4 regions of the Pseudoalteromonas galatheae genome follow, and region 1 is predicted to be linked to each of the others. Evidence: predicted binding sites of a transcription regulator. Region 1 holds the regulator's gene; each other region holds the start of a gene.

Evidence for each region. Region 1 encodes LexA, which represses DNA repair genes until DNA is damaged. Its sites were predicted from a motif close to TACTGTATNNNNATACAGTA; they were not measured.
Region 2: dinB (DNA polymerase IV) is a predicted target of LexA. The motif match lies at 2,344-2,363, and genes of this name have one in related genera.
Region 3: CWC29_RS03720 (DNA topoisomerase III) is a predicted target of LexA. The motif match lies at 1,801-1,820, and genes of this name have one in related genera.
Region 4: CWC29_RS09510 (SulA-like leucine-rich domain-containing protein) is a predicted target of LexA. The motif match lies at 1,952-1,971, and genes of this name have one in related genera.

The regions. Positions count from the first base shown of each region.
Region 1 covers NZ_PNCO02000001.1:3,418,258-3,422,475, reverse strand. The annotation lists rRNA gene CWC29_RS15250 (23S ribosomal RNA) at 1-1,032, shown strand, start outside; rRNA gene rrf (5S ribosomal RNA) at 1,151-1,264, shown strand; gene lexA (transcriptional repressor LexA) at 2,345-2,959, shown strand; gene coxB (cytochrome c oxidase subunit II) at 3,319-4,218, shown strand, end outside.
Region 2 covers NZ_PNCO02000001.1:2,811,939-2,816,156, reverse strand. The annotation lists gene CWC29_RS12525 (hypothetical protein) at 1-429, opposite strand, end outside; gene CWC29_RS12520 (NUDIX hydrolase) at 503-1,015, opposite strand; gene CWC29_RS12515 (aldo/keto reductase) at 1,101-2,153, opposite strand; gene dinB (DNA polymerase IV) at 2,372-3,427, shown strand; gene CWC29_RS12505 (carbon starvation CstA family protein) at 3,553-4,218, shown strand, end outside.
Region 3 covers NZ_PNCO02000001.1:856,349-860,566, reverse strand. The annotation lists gene CWC29_RS03720 (DNA topoisomerase III) at 1-1,791, opposite strand, end outside; gene CWC29_RS03715 (methyl-accepting chemotaxis protein) at 1,895-4,009, opposite strand.
Region 4 covers NZ_PNCO02000001.1:2,165,824-2,170,041, forward strand. The annotation lists gene CWC29_RS09500 (NCS2 family permease) at 1-1,090, opposite strand, end outside; gene CWC29_RS09505 (tetratricopeptide repeat protein) at 1,212-1,661, shown strand; gene CWC29_RS09510 (SulA-like leucine-rich domain-containing protein) at 1,993-2,388, shown strand; gene CWC29_RS09515 (YchJ family protein) at 2,434-2,895, shown strand; gene CWC29_RS09520 (VC2046/SO_2500 family protein) at 3,307-3,828, opposite strand; tRNA gene CWC29_RS09525 (tRNA-Tyr) at 3,941-4,025, shown strand; gene CWC29_RS09530 (DUF2938 domain-containing protein) at 4,043-4,218, opposite strand, start outside.

The DNA of each region.
Region 1 (4,218 bases):
CGAAGCTCTTGATCGAAGCCCCGGTAAACGGCGGCCGTAACTATAACGGTCCTAAGGTAGCGAAATTCCTTGTCGGGTAAGTTCCGACCTGCACGAATGGTGTAACCATGGCCACGCTGTCTCCACCCGAGACTCAGTGAAATTGAAATCGCAGTGAAGATGCTGTGTACCCGCGGCTAGACGGAAAGACCCCGTGAACCTTTACTACAGCTTGGCACTGAACATTGACCCTACATGTGTAGGATAGGTGGGAGGCTTTGAAGCAGGAACGCTAGTTTCTGTGGAGCCGACCTTGAAATACCACCCTTGTAGTGTTGATGTTCTAACTTAGGCCCCTGAACCGGGGTTGAGGACAGTGCCTGGTGGGTAGTTTGACTGGGGCGGTCTCCTCCCAAAGAGTAACGGAGGAGCACGAAGGTTTGCTAAGTACGGTCGGACATCGTACGGTTAGTGTAATGGTAGAAGCAAGCTTAACTGCGAGACAGACACGTCGAGCAGGTACGAAAGTAGGTCATAGTGATCCGGTGGTTCTGAATGGAAGGGCCATCGCTCAACGGATAAAAGGTACTCCGGGGATAACAGGCTGATACCGCCCAAGAGTTCATATCGACGGCGGTGTTTGGCACCTCGATGTCGGCTCATCACATCCTGGGGCTGAAGTCGGTCCCAAGGGTATGGCTGTTCGCCATTTAAAGTGGTACGCGAGCTGGGTTTAGAACGTCGTGAGACAGTTCGGTCCCTATCTGCCGTGGGCGTTTGAGAATTGAGAGGGGCTGCTCCTAGTACGAGAGGACCGGAGTGGACGAACCGCTGGTGTTCGGGTTGTGATGCCAATTGCATTGCCCGGTAGCTACGTTCGGAACTGATAACCGCTGAAAGCATCTAAGCGGGAAGCAGGCCTCGAGATGAGTTCTCACTTTGACTTAGAGTCAACTGAAGGGCCGTTGAAGACTACAACGTTGATAGGCGAGATGTGGAAGTGCTGTGAGGCATTAAGCTAACTCGTACTAATTACCCGAGAGGCTTAACCATACAACGCCAAAGTGGTTTATAAGCGACAGAAGTTAATAGACTGAAGTAGACAGAAGAATTTAATAAGCTTTTTCCAGATTTATATTAATGAAGGATACTTCATTAATGAACAGAATTTCCTGATGACCATAGCGTTTTGGAACCACCTGACCCCATGCCGAACTCAGAAGTGAAACAAAACAGCGTCGATGATAGTGTGGGCTTCCCATGTGAAAGTAGAACATCGTCAGGGCCAAATAAAAGAAACCCGTTGCAGAAATGCGACGGGTTTTTTTGCATTTGAAGTAAAGTACTACCATGTAGTATCTCCCCTTCGCTTATCCATGCGCTCATTTCCCCGAACTGCGAAGCGTTGCTTCGGTTTCTTGTCACCCAAACTCAGAAGTGAAACAAAACAGCTCGAAGGCGAGCCCCGCGAAGGGTCGGCCCCGGTCAATGATAGTGTGGGCTTCCCATGTGAAAGTAGAACATCCTACTTCGTAGCGAGCCAAGGCCTTATTAAAGGTCGATTAACAGCATTCATCCATGATTCTAATCGACATTAGTACATCCATGTACGTCAAACCCGTTGCAGCAATGCGACGGGTTTTTTGCTATGTGGGGCATAGAGATTTGAGATATAAAACCTCGCGAGGTAAACTCGCTCCTACCACAGCATCAGCACTGAGCTGCGTGGTCGGAGGTGGTTTACCCGCCGAGCTGTTGGGCTCCCCAAACAAAAAGAATAAAACATCCTACTTCGTAGCGAGCTAGGACCTCATTGAAGGTCGATTAACAGTATTCATCCATGGCTCTAATCGACATTAGTACCTCCATGTACGTCAAACCCGTTGCAGCAATGCAGCGGTTTTTTTGCTATGTGGGATTTGAAAAGAACATATCACAAGCAATCAACACATCGCGAGGCAAGCTCACTCCTACAATAGCATCAGCACTGAGCAGCATTGTGGGAGCGCCGATAGCTTGTAATGAAAAGAACACAGAGTCAGTCTTTGCTTGTTTTCGCTTACGCTTAATAGCAATTAGTCTTAATACGTGCTCAATTAGCAGGAACAGATCTGACGCTAATAGTGTTAAAAATTTCTCATTTAGAACAAATAAATAGAAAAGTTTCGCCTTGCCTAAATGGATGTAGGTACCTCGTTGATAGTGGATACAGTAGTGGTGTTATCTACAAGGTTTTCTCGCCTCAAAAATGGAGCGTGTAATTATGCTAATTGGTATAAAATATGTTGAATAAAGAAACATTTGCGATTTTTTTTTGAGCTGTATATACTTACAGTAAATAAACCACTGTATGGAATACCAGTTAATGCGTCCTCTAACGAAACGACAAGAACAAATCTTTGAATTAATAAAAGTATTCATAAAAGATACTGGCATGCCTCCAACTCGTGCTGAAATAGCTGATGCTTTGGGTTTCAAGAGTGCAAACGCAGCAGAGGAGCACCTTAAAGCTCTTGCTAAAAAGGGAGTTATTGAAATGGTCCCAGGAGCAAGTCGTGGAATTAGACTTGTTGAGGATGAACCTGAGCAACTAGGCTTACCTATTATTGGCCGTGTTGCAGCTGGAGAGCCGATACTGGCAGAGCAACATGTTGAAAGCCACTTTAATGTGGATGCCAGTTTTTTTAAACCGAATGCTGATTACCTTTTGAGAGTTAATGGTATGAGCATGAAAGATATTGGGATTATGGATGGTGATCTACTAGCGGTCCATAGCACTCAAGTGGCTGAGAATGGCCAAGTGATAGTTGCTCGTGTAGAAGAGGACGTGACTGTTAAGCGCTTAGAAAAGAAAGGAAAGAAAGTTCTCTTGCATGCTGAGAATGAGGAATTTAAAGCGATCGAAGTGGATCTAGAGCATCAAAATTTCTCTATTGAAGGATTAGCCGTAGGTGTGATCAGAAGCGCCGACTGGATGTAGTTTATGAGGGCGAGCGTAGCGTTAAATATCAAGTTGCGCTCGCTTTAACTATATATAGTGAAAAAAGTAATAATTAACTTTTCTAACTGTGTGAAAGTAAGATAATTATCGTGACTTTTCCATATCTCAATATTTTTTAGTTTTCTGATCTTTATACACAATTTTTCATCACTCTTCGTTTTACTACCAGTAGCCCCATTTTTGATTCTAAATTCAGTCTTCTCAAAAATCTTGCATTTTGTTTATTTTTTGACTAATTGGTTAATAGTCGTGCAGTAAGTCTATGTACAAATAGGCAATATGACAGTCATCCAATAATAACAAAAGGCAACCATGAGTCGCCTTGAAGGAGACGTCAAATGAAAATTTGTCGATTAGTTGTAGCATTGATCGCAGTGCTAATCGCCATGCCCTCACTCGCTAACAGCGCTTACAATATGAGGCAAGGCGTTACAGACATTAGCCATCAAGTATACGAGCTTCATATGACCATATTTCTAATATGCTGCGTCATTGGGGTGATTGTGTTTGGGATTATGTTTTGGGCGCTTTTAAAACATAGAAAGTCAAAAGGCGTTGTTGCAGCGCAATTTCATGAAAGCACCAAAGTGGAGATACTTTGGACTGCTATTCCCTTCCTGATACTCATTGGCATGGCAATACCAGCTACAAAAACACTCATTGCTATGGAAGACACTAGCAAAGCTGATTTAACGATTAAAGTTACGGGGTCGCAGTGGAAATGGCACTATGAGTACATGGGACATGACGTCGAATTCTATTCTTTACTATCCACTCCGAAAGAAGAAATCAGTGATCTTAAGGAAAAAAATGAAAATTATCTGCTCGAAGTAGATAAACATCTGGTTATCCCTACTGATAGGAAAGTTCGTTTTTTGATGACATCTGATGACGTTATTCACTCTTGGTGGGTGCCTGATTTTGCTGTGAAGAAAGATGCCAATCCGGGCTTTATAAATGAAGCATGGACTAAGGTAAATGATGAGGGAATTTACAGAGGCCAGTGTGCTGAATTATGTGGAAAAGATCATGGCTTTATGCCCGTCGTCGTCGAGGCTGTGAGTCCTGATCAATTTGATAAATGGCTGGAGGGGGCTAAGGAAGAAAAAGCAAAAGCAGAAGCAGAGTCACAAGCAGTAGCCCAGCAAACTCTTACCAAAGAAGAGTTGATGGAGGTAGGTGAACAAGCTTACATGGCTTACTGTGCTGCTTGCCATCAACCTACAGGGCTTGGTCTA
Region 2 (4,218 bases), 610 kb from region 1:
TTGGTTTTGGCTGAGTACAGCGTCACTCGGAGCGCGTTCTAAAAGTTGCTGACGAAATTGAGAGATTGCTTTGCGATGATCTAGCTTTTTAGGTTGCGTGACGATCGCTGCTTTGGTTATGTGCTTTGTTTTACTTTCAATCGCAGGTTTTTTTGGTTCCGTTTGCGCAGTTTTTAGTATTTCAACCGTATCGTCCGGCAACGTCGGTTTTAACTTCTCTACTGGCTTATCTTCAGTTATCGTCGGTGTCCCAATACGCTCCATCTTGGGCTTGGCAGGCTCAATAACCAAATAGGTTTTCATTGCCTTAATTTCTATAGGCTTTGAGGGGATATAAATACTTTGCTGCAGATACCAGCCGAGCAGTAGATGCAGCACAATAGAGGCGATAATGGTGAAACTAATCAGGTTGTGTTGGAGCAGCCGCATTATTCTTATTAAATCCTTGAGTCATGCGGAGTTAGAGCTTAATAAAGACTTAATTGTTCCCTCAATAGGCAAATTAATCTGTGACTAATTGCGCGGAAATATGTTTTAGCAAGGTGAGTTCACGTAAAACGGACATCCCTTTGTTATTCGCATCATTGAGTTTTGCTTCGTTATGCGCGATGGCTTGGTTTATATTGATCCACACCGGTTTCATACCATTGGCGTGTTCATAATCCTCCATCGCTGGCGCATCAAATTCGCCACAAATCTCACAAACGTAGCAATAAGAAATAATATGCACATTGTCATGATCGGGTTTATACCAAGGGCGGTACTCTTCATAGCGGCCAAACGGCGTCAACCCTGTGATGGATACTGCACCCGTTTCTTCTTTTAGCTCGCGCTCCAATGCTGCTTCTAAGCTTTCACCCTCGTCGACGCCGCCACCTGGCAAGGTGTAATCGTCATAACGTTTGGTGTAAAGCATAAGGATGTCGTTGCCTCTAAGGACAATGGCGCGAGTGGTCTTTCTGGTAAAGCAGCTGCCTTGAAGCGGAATGACTGGGGTGTTATTTAAGCTTTGCATGGGGTTTTAACTTCGATCTAGTTAACAAGGATGGGTTTACAATGCGATACGCTAGCGTAAAAGCGGCGTATCGCGAAAGAAGATATTAAAACGGAGAGGGGTACGCTTTAAATACCGTATCAATCTCGGCTAAAGACTCTGCACATAGCGGCTGTTCAAACGCTTGGATATTTTCTTTAAGCTGCGCCATGGTTGTCGCGCCGATTATGGTTGAAGTCACCCCGTCTACTTGGTCGCACCAAGCTAGCGCCAGCTGCGCCGCAGTCATATTAAATTCTTTGGCGATTTCTAGATATTTTGCAACGGCTTCTTGAGCTAATTGCGTATCTCTGAATAAGCCCTGCCGTTGTACCAAAGTCCAGCGGCTACCTTCAGGTCTTGCGCCCCCTAAATACTTACCGCTTAGCATTCCCCCAGCTAATGGCGACCAAGGTAAATAGGCAATATCTTCGTTTACACAAGTCTCAATCAAGTAAGGCCAATCTTTGGCATGTAGCAAGCTAAACTCATTTTGAATTGAAACCGGCTTAGGTAGGTTGTGCTGCATCGCCAAATTAAGGTAAGTGTGAATGCCCCAAGGTGTATCATCAGAAAGACCCCAATGGCGAATTTTACCTGCTTGAATACAGCTTGCTAAGCCTTCCAAAATATCTAGCATGCCCGCGCGCTCTTCGTCGCGGTCAAGTGCAGTCAGAGGAACCATGCCAGGCCATTGTTTACCAAAGTGCGGTGAAGTACGGTTTGGCCAATGTAGTTGGTAAAGGTCAATATAGTCGGTATTCAGGCGCGCTAACGAATCGTCCACCGCTTGGATCACTGATTGTCCCGTAATAGGGCCGCCTTCACGGATCCAAGGCAAACCGCTTCCCGCAATCTTTGTGGCAAGTACAAGTTTTTCGCGCTTTTCTTGATGGCGCTTTAACCAATTGCCAATGATGGCTTCGGTTTTACCGTAGGTTTCAGGTGAGGGAGGGACCGCATACATTTCAGCGGTATCAATGAAGTTAATACCACGGCTTAGTGCATAATTGATTTGCTCGTCGGCATCATGCTGGTTGTTTTGTACGCCCCAAGTCATGCTTCCTAAACAAATGCGTGAAACTTCAAGTGGGCTACTACCAAGTCGTGAGTACTCCATGCAGGCTCCTGATTGCTGAATGATTAGATAAAGTCAAAGTAACGGATTTAGTACTTTGAACAGTATTGATATTGTTAGCATTATCTCTGTTTTGCAGTGCAAGTTGCAACAGACATCCACACAAGTATAGCTTAGAACACTAAGGCCTACGTTCAAGATTGCAACAGTTGGAAAATTAGCACATAATAAACACTGTTTATTTAGACAGTGTTTTTAGCGTGCGTAAATTTATTCATATTGATATGGACGCGTTCTATGCATCAGTAGAAATGCGCGATAACCCCGAGCTTGCAAAGGTGCCGATGGCGATTGGTGGTCGTAGCCATCGCGGGGTGCTATCCACAGCTAACTATATTGCTCGGCAATATGGCGTGCGCTCGGCCATGTCGAATTATCAAGCGAAAAAACTCTGCCCTCAGCTGGTGATTGTACCTGGGAGAATGGAGGTCTATAAGGCAATATCGCAACAAATTCGCGCTATTTTTGCCCGCTATACTGAGCTAATTGAGCCACTGTCTTTAGATGAAGCTTATCTAGATGTTACTGAGTGTCAGCAATGTAATGGCAGTGCAACGCTTATCGCCGAGCAGATACGAGCGGATATCTTTGCTGAAACGGGCCTTACAGCTTCGGCGGGAATTGCGCCAATCAAGTTTTTAGCCAAAATTGCCAGCGATGAAAACAAGCCTAATGGTCAGTGTGTGATCCCGCCTCACCAAGTGAGCGCTTTTATCGATGCGTTACCTCTCAAAAAAATCCCAGGTGTAGGTAAAGTGACTCAACAACGTTTGCTTGCCATGGGACTTGAGTATGGCCGAGATATTAAGGCACTGTCTGAAACTCAGTTACGCCAGTCATTTGGCAAGTTTGGCACTGTATTATGGCGGCGTTGTCAAGGTATTGATGAGCGCCGAGTTGAAACCGACAGAGTGCGCAAATCGATAGGCGTTGAAACCACATTTGCAGAAGACACGCTCGACCTTGATACCTTAAAGCAAGTCATAAAAGAAAAGTTGTTACCTGAACTGACTCGCCGAGCACAGCCTTATTTACAGCGCGGCTTTAATAAGCTTGGCGTTAAAGTGAAGTTTTACGATTTCACCCAAACCACCAAAGAATGCCAATACCAGCATATTGACTTGCCGGTTTTTGAAGAGCTATTGATTGAAGCGATGGCACGGCAAAAGTTTAAACCTGTGCGCCTCGTGGGTTTGCACTTAGGGCTAAATGAAAAATCTAACACTCATGCTCAACTGGGACTTTTTGATGGCTAATTCTGACCTACCTAGACTAAAAGATAACTGCAATTAGTTTATTTTGTGCTAGCTTCGAAGTTGTCGTGCAACAAACTAATCACGCCAACTGCGTGTAATTAAAACAACAACAAGAGGTAAGCATTATGCAATCCATAATGATCGTACTCTTCGGCATCATAGGGATGTTATTTGGATGGTTTGTCTATTCCAAATTTATTGCTGAAAAAATATTTAAAATGGATGACAACTTTGTCACGCCGGCTCATGAACTTGAGGACGGCGTAGATTATGTTCCCACTAACAAAGTGGTATTGTGGGGGCATCACTTTACTTCAGTCGCAGGTGCTGCACCAATTGTTGGTCCTGCTATCGCCGTGTATTGGGGCTGGGTGCCTGCGGTACTTTGGGTGGTATTTGGCACTATATTTTTTGCGGGTGTCCATGATATGGGCGCGCTATGGGCAAGTGCTCGCCATAAAGGTAAGTCGATGGGCGCTTTGTCTGAAAGCGTAATTGGCAAGCGCACTCGTTCATTGTTTATGATTGTGGTCTTCCTTGTGCTGCTCATGGTGAATGCCGTGTTCGGCGTGGTGATCGCAAACTCCTTCGTGGGCAACCCAAATGCGGTATTCCCTGCTTGGTCTGCTATTGTCGTGGCACTTATCATCGGTCAATTGCTTAAACGAAAAGTGCCGCTAGTACCGCTCTGTATTATCGGGGTTATTGTGCTCTACGCGACCATTTATATGGGCAGTAGTATGCCGATTACCTTACCAACCGAAATGTTCGGTCTAAGTGATAAAGCTAAT
Region 3 (4,218 bases), 2.6 Mb from region 1:
CTCATCACAAAGCGGTTGCATAAATTGATTATACGACGTTTCCTTATTGGCGATCTTTCCGAGCAATGACTCCCAGAGCGCAGTTCTGTCTGGTAATGAAAGTGACTCAGGTAGGGTTTGAATAAATGCCTTTCCCAGCCCAGTAGAATATATTGTCTTGCCTTCTCTTCTAAGAAACTGCCGCCTAAACAAAAGCTCAATAATTCCGGCCCGCGTCGCCTCAGTGCCAAGCCCGTCAGTGTCTTTCAATACCTTTTTGATAGATTGATCGGAAACAAACCGTGCAATACCTGTCATCGCACCTAATAAGGTGGCTTCAGTATAATGCTTTGGCGGCTGAGTTTGTTTTTCTTTAACTTCACCTTTCTCGCACAAAAGTTGCTCTCCCACCTCTAATTCCGGCAATAGGCTTTCTTTTTCTACCTCTTGGCCTTTAAACAGTACCTTGAATCCTTGATCTGTTATTTGCTTCGCTTGTGCTTTGAATTGGCCACCACTTATCTCCAACTCGACTTTGGTTTCATTGTAGCGATAGGGGTGGAAGAATTGCGCGAGGTACTGTACAGAGATGAGTTGATAGACCTGCAACTCTCTATGCCCAAGCTGAGCACTGCGAAGCTTTTTAGTGGTTGGAATGATAGCGTGATGCGCTTCTACCTTTTTATCATTCCAACACGCTCCTTTTAAATTCATGTCAGCTAACTTAATAAACTTACTTTCTATTCCCTGATTGTGCTTAGCAGCCGCAATGACTTGCTCTCTTTCAACAAAATGTTCTTGTGGTAGATAACGGTTATCTGATCTAGGGTAAGTGATCAGTTTATGTTTCTCATAGAGTGCCTGACAAATATCCAACACTTGCTGAGCCGATAAACCGTAGCGCTTATTTGCGTCAATCTGCAAAGAAGAGAGGTTATAGGGTAGCGGCGGATTTATCTTTTTTGGTTTCGTTTCAACCTTAGTTATTGTTGCTTGCTTTTGACTGATCCGATCCGCAACGTTTTCGGCTAAGGCCTTAACCAGAACACGCCCATCTTCGTCCATATAGGGCTTACACGCTTCACTTGGTACCCACTTAGCTTCAAAAACTCCCCAATGTGGTTTATTGATGTGTGCAATCACCTCATAAAATGGTTTAGATACAAAGTTCTCTATTTCTAAATCCCTTCTAACAACCAAGCCAAGTACGGGAGTTTGCACTCTACCAACCGACAAAACAGTATTCACTCCCGCTTTTTGCCCTGCCAACGTAAATGCTCTGGTTAAATTCATACCAAAAAGCCAATCCGCTCTAGCTCTTGCAAGCGCAGATACACTTAAAGGAACAAACTCTTGATTAGGCCGTGTCGAAGCCAATGCCTTTTTCACAGCTTGCGGGTTCAAATCACTGATCAACAAGCGTCGGATCGTTGCTCTTTTTCGGTCTGGCAAGTTTACGAATTGAAATACTTCGTCCACGAGCAATTGTCCTTCTCTATCAGGATCTCCAGCATGGTAGATTTCATCAGCTTTTGTGAGTAACTTTTTTAGAGTGCTAAGCTGCTTTTTTGTTTTTGGCTTAGCTTTGAACTGCCACTGAGTAGGCATGATTGGTAAATCTTGAAACTGCCATTTTTTGTATTTGGCATCGTAGTCTTCAGGTTCAGCTTGTTCCAACAGGTGACCTATACACCAAGAAACCACATCGCCATTCGCAACTTCTATATAACCATCTTGTTTTTTATGTGGTTTTGGTAAGACATCGGCGATTGCTCGACCTAAAGAGGGTTTTTCTGCGATATAGAGTTTCATGATTAGCTTAACTGTATATAGATACAGTTATCATAGTGAATTTTGACGAAAAACGCCATAGCTGCAAAGAGACTGTCTCCAGTCTCTTTGCAAACCAGCAAACTTACGTTCTTAATAAATTAAGTTGCTTATGCTTTTGTTCGACTATCTGCGTCATAGAACTGGCCGCTTGCTCAACCTCATCTGCGAACTTCGAAAGCTCAGCAGCAGCATCTGAAATGCCCGTCGTATTTGTATTAATTTCTTCGGTCACCATACTTTGCTCTTCCGCCGCCGTAGCAATTTGTGTTACTTCATTAGAAATGCTTGTCAACTCAGCTACTAGCGTGCTCATTAACCTAGCTGATTCTTGGCAATAACTCACTGCATCTTCGCCTAGCTGTACAGAGCTCTCAATGATCCGGCCTGAGTTCGCGACTTCACTCTGTAGGTTATCTATTAGTTTACTAATGTCGTCCGTCGATGCTTGTGTTTTTGACGCCAAAGCTCGAACTTCATCTGCAACAACCGCAAAACCACGTCCTTGCTCCCCTGCCCTTGCAGCTTCAATTGCCGCGTTTAAGGCCAGTAAGTTAGTTTGTTCTGCTATGGCTCTGATCACCTCCAGTATTTTGGAAATATCATCACTGCGTTCTGATACCTTCACCACTGCTTGTTTTGCATCAATGACTTGATCCGCCATTGATTGCACCGTTTCGGTCGTTTTAATGATGCTTTGTTCACTTTGCTGAACTTGATCAGCGGCTTGATTCGTACTTGCCGCCGCTTTTTCAGACGCCCGAGCCACCTCGGAGGCCGTCGCACTGAGCTCGTTAATTGCGGTTACTACGCTGTCTATCTCTAGATGCTGATTGGCAACTTTGTTTTTGATGTTAATTGCGGCTTCAGTTGTTCGATGTGACTGCTCGTAGGAAGATTCAGCAAGGCCTTTGAGGTCATCAATCATCTTGCGCAGTTTATCAGTAAAGCGATTAAAACCATGTGCCAAGGCAATTAACTCTGCATGATGACTCACTTCTAGCTCATGCGTTAAATCACCTTCGCTAGACGCTAAGTTCTCGACTCGTTCCTGAATATGCGTAAGCGGGCCAATAATTGTGTTCACTAATACTACCGCAATGGCAATGCCTATAACCGCAATAACAACTCCAATGGTAAGCATCCAACGACCAACAGAATCTGTCGACTCCTCAAGCTGACTTTGCAGGGTGGTTGCAGAGCTAAGTGCAATTGCCTTAGGAAGCTCAATTACAAGAGACCAAGTGGTGTTTGGTAACGCAATTTTAATCGGTACAGCTACGACTAAATCCTCACCAAACTCTTTAATCCCAGAGCCTGTGTGCAGTGATTTTAACACCTCAGCCCTATCAGACTTTGTCGACTCAGCAAGTGGACGTGCTAGGTTCTTGTAGTGGCTGGAACCCACAACAAGACCAAGCTCACTTAATAAGGTTACTTTAGCGGCTCCTGAGTAAAGTGAGTTTGAGAGCTCGTCAACCATGGTCTGGAAAATAGGCAAATTTACATCCACGCCCACCAAACCTCTAAATTGACGATTGACCACGACTGGAGTGGTCAATGAAGTCATCAACATTTGGTTGCCCGGAGAAATTTCATATAAATAGGGTTCCATGATACAAGGTGCAACTTTATCTTTTGCGCACAAATACCACTCGGCTTCTCGTAGGCCAAATTCATTGATTACATCGGCATACTTTTCTTCTGCCGACTCAACTTTTTGTTGCATCGGACCATCGGCTTCTTGAGTAAAGTAGAGCTCTAAGGTACCGGCGCCCGGCACGGAGTGACTCGAACCATCTTGATTGCTGGCATCATTGCCATCGTAACCATTCGGTTCAAACTGTGCATACATAGAAGATACAAAGCGATTTTGCTTTAGCGCACCATAAACAATCTCTTGCACTTGTTCACGGCTCAGAGGATCCTGCTTGGTGGTATGAGATAGCACACCAGCCAAAGTGTAAGGAACACGATAGGCTTCATTAATAAAGCCAGCCACGCGTTGCCCATATTGATTACCTTTAGCAATAAGGCCTTGGGATATTTCATCATAAATCGCTTGTTGGACCCCTTCACTTTGCTTGGTATTTTCTGCTGCAAGGTGAAACCACATTGTTGTCACTAATATAACAACCAAACTCGTTACTAATGCTGTTACAAAGAGTAAGAGTTTGTTTTTAATCGAAGCTTGTTTCATAACATTCCCAGTATTTAGACTTAGTATGCAAACAAATTGCACTACACGTTCATCATCAACTTGATAAAACGAGTGACCCCTATTTTTATCGGCAACTATGAAGCCTTTTTTAACTGTAGCAAAAAAATTAATAACGTACTGAAATTTATGGTGCTTAGGAGGAAAATTTTGAGAAATAAATTATAAAGCGATAGATAAAGAAAATAGCG
Region 4 (4,218 bases), 1.3 Mb from region 1:
TAATTAACTTTAGGTTTTGTAGCATTAATACCGACACATACAATATCGCGCCTGCCGTCGCATAGGCAGGAACCATCTGTGCCAGTGGCGCAAAGAACATCATGAGTAAGAAACAGATCCCTACAACCACGGCAGTCAATCCTGTTCGGCCGCCAACGGATACACCTGACACTGATTCGATGTATGAAGTCGTCGTTGAGGTACCGAGCACTGAGCCTGCAATCGTCGCAGTGCTGTCAGCTGACAGTGCCCTACCCAACCTTGGCATGCGACCATGCTCATCAGATAATCCGGCCTTTTGCGTCACCGCAACCAATGTGCCACTGGTATCAAATAAATCGACAAATAAAAATGCAAACACCACGCTGAGCATGGAAAGCTCAAAAATTCCGCTCAAATCCAACTGCATATAGGTCGGCGCGATGCTCGGGGGCATATCAACAACCCCGTGATAATCTACAAGCCCAAGCCCCCATGCAATACCCGTCACCATTAAAATGCTGATAAGCACACCACTTTTGACTTCACGGTACATGAGCGCCGCAATCACAAAAAAGCTGGCAATGGCTAATAATGGGCCGGGAGAAGTGATATCACCAAGCTGTACTAATGTGGCATCGCTTGCCACCACAATTTTCGCGTTTTTTAACGCAATTAACGCTAAGAACGCGCCTATACCCGCAGCGATCGCACGCTTTAGCACAATGGGAATAGCTTGGATCACCCACTCACGAACTTTGAAGACACTCAAAAATAGGAATAAACAGCCTGACATAAATACCGCGCCTAATGCACTTTGCCACGTATAACCCATACCAAGCACAACACCATAGGTAAAAAAGGCGTTTAAACCCATTCCAGGCGCAAGCGCTAATGGGTAGTTTGCCCATAGTCCCATAATAAAGCAGCCGATTGCAGCTGCGATACAAGTTGCTACAAAAGCAGCGCCGTGGTCCATACCAGCTTCAGCTAGCATTGCAGGGTTTACGAAAACGATGTAAACCATAGTAACGAATGTCGTCAAGCCAGCAATCACCTCAGTTCTTACATTGGTGTGCATAGCTTGCAGTGAAAATAACCGCTCGAGCATAACTAAAATTACAAATTTGAGGAACAAGTGATTGGATTTTAACACGAATCACTTTAAAACTCGGACAAAATAGTTAAAATTCAGCTACACTCTGCTTATCAACATTATTGCGAATACATATATGGATCAAAATAGCACCGATAACTCAGCAAACCATGACTTAGAACAGCAACTGCTGAATGTGCTTGAATTTGTGACGTCACCATTAAAAGCGGACGCAAAATTCCCAGATCTTCACGACAATACTCAAGCACTGAAAAAAGGTCTCTATTACCTAAAAGAAAAGTCTTTCCCGCTTGCAGCAAAGTGGCTAAGACTGGCGGCGATGACTGGTGATTTAAAGGCACAGTTCTTTTTAGGTTTGTTGTTTATGAAAGGCCAAGGAGTGCCACCCAGCCCATTTCATGCAGCTGCTTGGTTGAGTTTGGCCAGCAGTCAAGGACACAAAGGCGCCGAACAAGTACTACTTGATGTTCGCCGCTTTCTTACTACTAAGCGCTTTAGAGATGCACAATGCTATGCAGCAACACTTTACGAGCAAATTCATCAACTACAGCATATTAGCCAATAAATTAAATTTTACTCCTCAAAAAAATGTAGGCTAGGCGTAGCCAAGCCTCTCTTAAGTAAACATACGCTTACCCTCTGCAACGGTCACAATAGTACAGTAGGAAAACTACTGTATAGCAGCTGAGAAAATTTCCTATTGCTTTATTCATATTCAAATTTCGTCAATTAAGCTCTCATTTCAAAAAATCACAACCATTTGTTTTATATTGAAAATTTAAACCAAGTAAAAATTAAGCTTGAATATTGATTAAAAAGCTAGCAATTTTTCTTGCATTCACACACTGTATAAACTACTGTATACACATACTGTATAGATAACCAGTGAGACAATTATGTTACACAGCAATACACTTCTACAGCCAAACAATTCGACTTATTACACACTTAACGAAATCAATAATGTTATCGTTGAAGATGAGATCGTCGCTAGCTTAGAGTTACTTAAAGTTTTACATAAATGTCAGCATAAACAAGGCTGGACGCTACTCGTTGCGCCCGATAATGTACCAAACAAGTCACTGCTAGAAAGTGCTTCTGTTGATGCAAGCAAGTTGCTCGTCATTAGGCAAAAGCACATATACGACCTTGAGTATGTACTTAAAAGTGCTATCAGCAATGGTAATTTCGCTGCGGTGGTGATTTGGACTGATATTGCATCAGTGCAAACTATCAACAAAATGGAACTGCCGGTATCTGACGTTGCAATACACTGTTTTCAAAGCGCTTAACAAGCTACAATAACAGGATATAAATTTGTTAAAACTGAAGTTTTTATGTCTTGTTATTGCAATTCATCCCTTCCCTATTCGCAATGTTGTGAGCCGTACCTTAAGGGACAAAAATTCGCAGAGCGTCCACAAATACTCATGCGTTCTCGCTATACTGCATACTGCTTAAAAGATGCAAAGTATATTCATGACACCTACGCCCAGGCTAAACAAGCACAAAATAGTGTCGACGATATTGCTACATTTGCTAATTATGCACACTTTATAAAATTGGAAGTGCTAGAAGAAGCAGTAGAAGCTACTCAGGGGATCGTTGAGTTTAAGGCGCACTATATCGCAGAAAACACTCACTATATACTCCATGAACGGTCAAATTTTATCACCGAAGCAGGCAGATGGTATTACTTAGATGGCGAATTGTATGATACGCCTACAACCAAGGTAGGCAGAAATGACCTCTGCCCGTGCGGCAGTGATAAAAAGTACAAAAAGTGCCACGGTAGCTAAAATAGCCTGAATTAGAGATTAGATACAAAGCAATAAAAAAGCTTGAAACGAGCGAAAGATGATTAAGGGTAGTTTATACCAATTGAATTAATTCTCTAATCAATTTGAAGGGTGAAATAGCATATTAGCTTCGTTAAAAATTTCTCATTTAGAACAACTAAATAGCAAAATCTTTGCCTTGCCTATATGGATATAGGTACCTTAGCGGTAGCAGGACGCGAGAGCGGTGCTACTAAAGCTATTTCCCCGCTTCAAAATAGATCATTTACTTAATACAACTGGTATTAGCCTAGACATGAAGCTCGATAAGCGTGGCGTTTAATGTCAGTCTAGTAACGAAGCAAACAGTTGTAAAATGACAAGTTTAATACCAGGTTGTCTTAAATTCGCTCAATTTAGCAGCTAATGTTGTTACGCCGTCGCGCGTAACATACTCTGCATATCTCCCGTTGCAATTTGATCATAGAAACCAGCCGCATCCATTGCCTTTTCAGCGACTAAGGCAAGTTTACCTTGCGTACTTGCCAAACGTCTTTTAACCGCTGGTTCCAAATTTTCTACAACTTCGAGTGGAATATGCTTTTTATCATTTCGTGCAGCAAAAGGTTCTGGATTTAAATTTTCTTGCAATCGCAAGGTCGCCATCGCTCCCATAGATACCAGCTGCGCATTATGCTGACCAATAAGCATATTGTACTCTTTTGGTGCAAGCGGCTTTTGTGGTCCTATTTCAAATTGCTTTTTTAGTGTTTCTTCTGAGCTATCTTTCGCGGCAGCTTCAGATTTTGGTAGATGAAATTGGCTAAAGTCTAGTGCATCAGTTGATAGCATAGATAACAGCATGGCAAAATCGGCAGAGCGCGTCTCATGAACACTGATATTTAATGCGGGCCCTAATTGCGACTCACTGATTAAAACGCCATCAACTTGCATGTATTCCAACCGATTATTTTGCTAATTACGAATTTATCGGCCTTTTTCCGAAAAACTTTAGTAGTTTTCTTTACTTCGAAAAAAACTTTGTTATTATCACCGCCGTTGTTTAGGAGGGGTTCCCGAGCGGCCAAAGGGATCAGACTGTAAATCTGACGGCTCAGCCTTCGCTGGTTCGAATCCAGCTCCCTCCACCACCTTCTATTGCTTTATCTCACAATAAGCTTACATATATAAACGAGCTTAAAAACAATCCAAAGCCAAAAATCAAATGTGCTGCCATACTTTTTACCCTTGCCTTATTCGGTTCTGGTAATTTAGATGCTGCGACCCCTGCACCAAAACAGGGTTGCATAATAAAGAATGGAAACACACACGTTATTAAGCCAA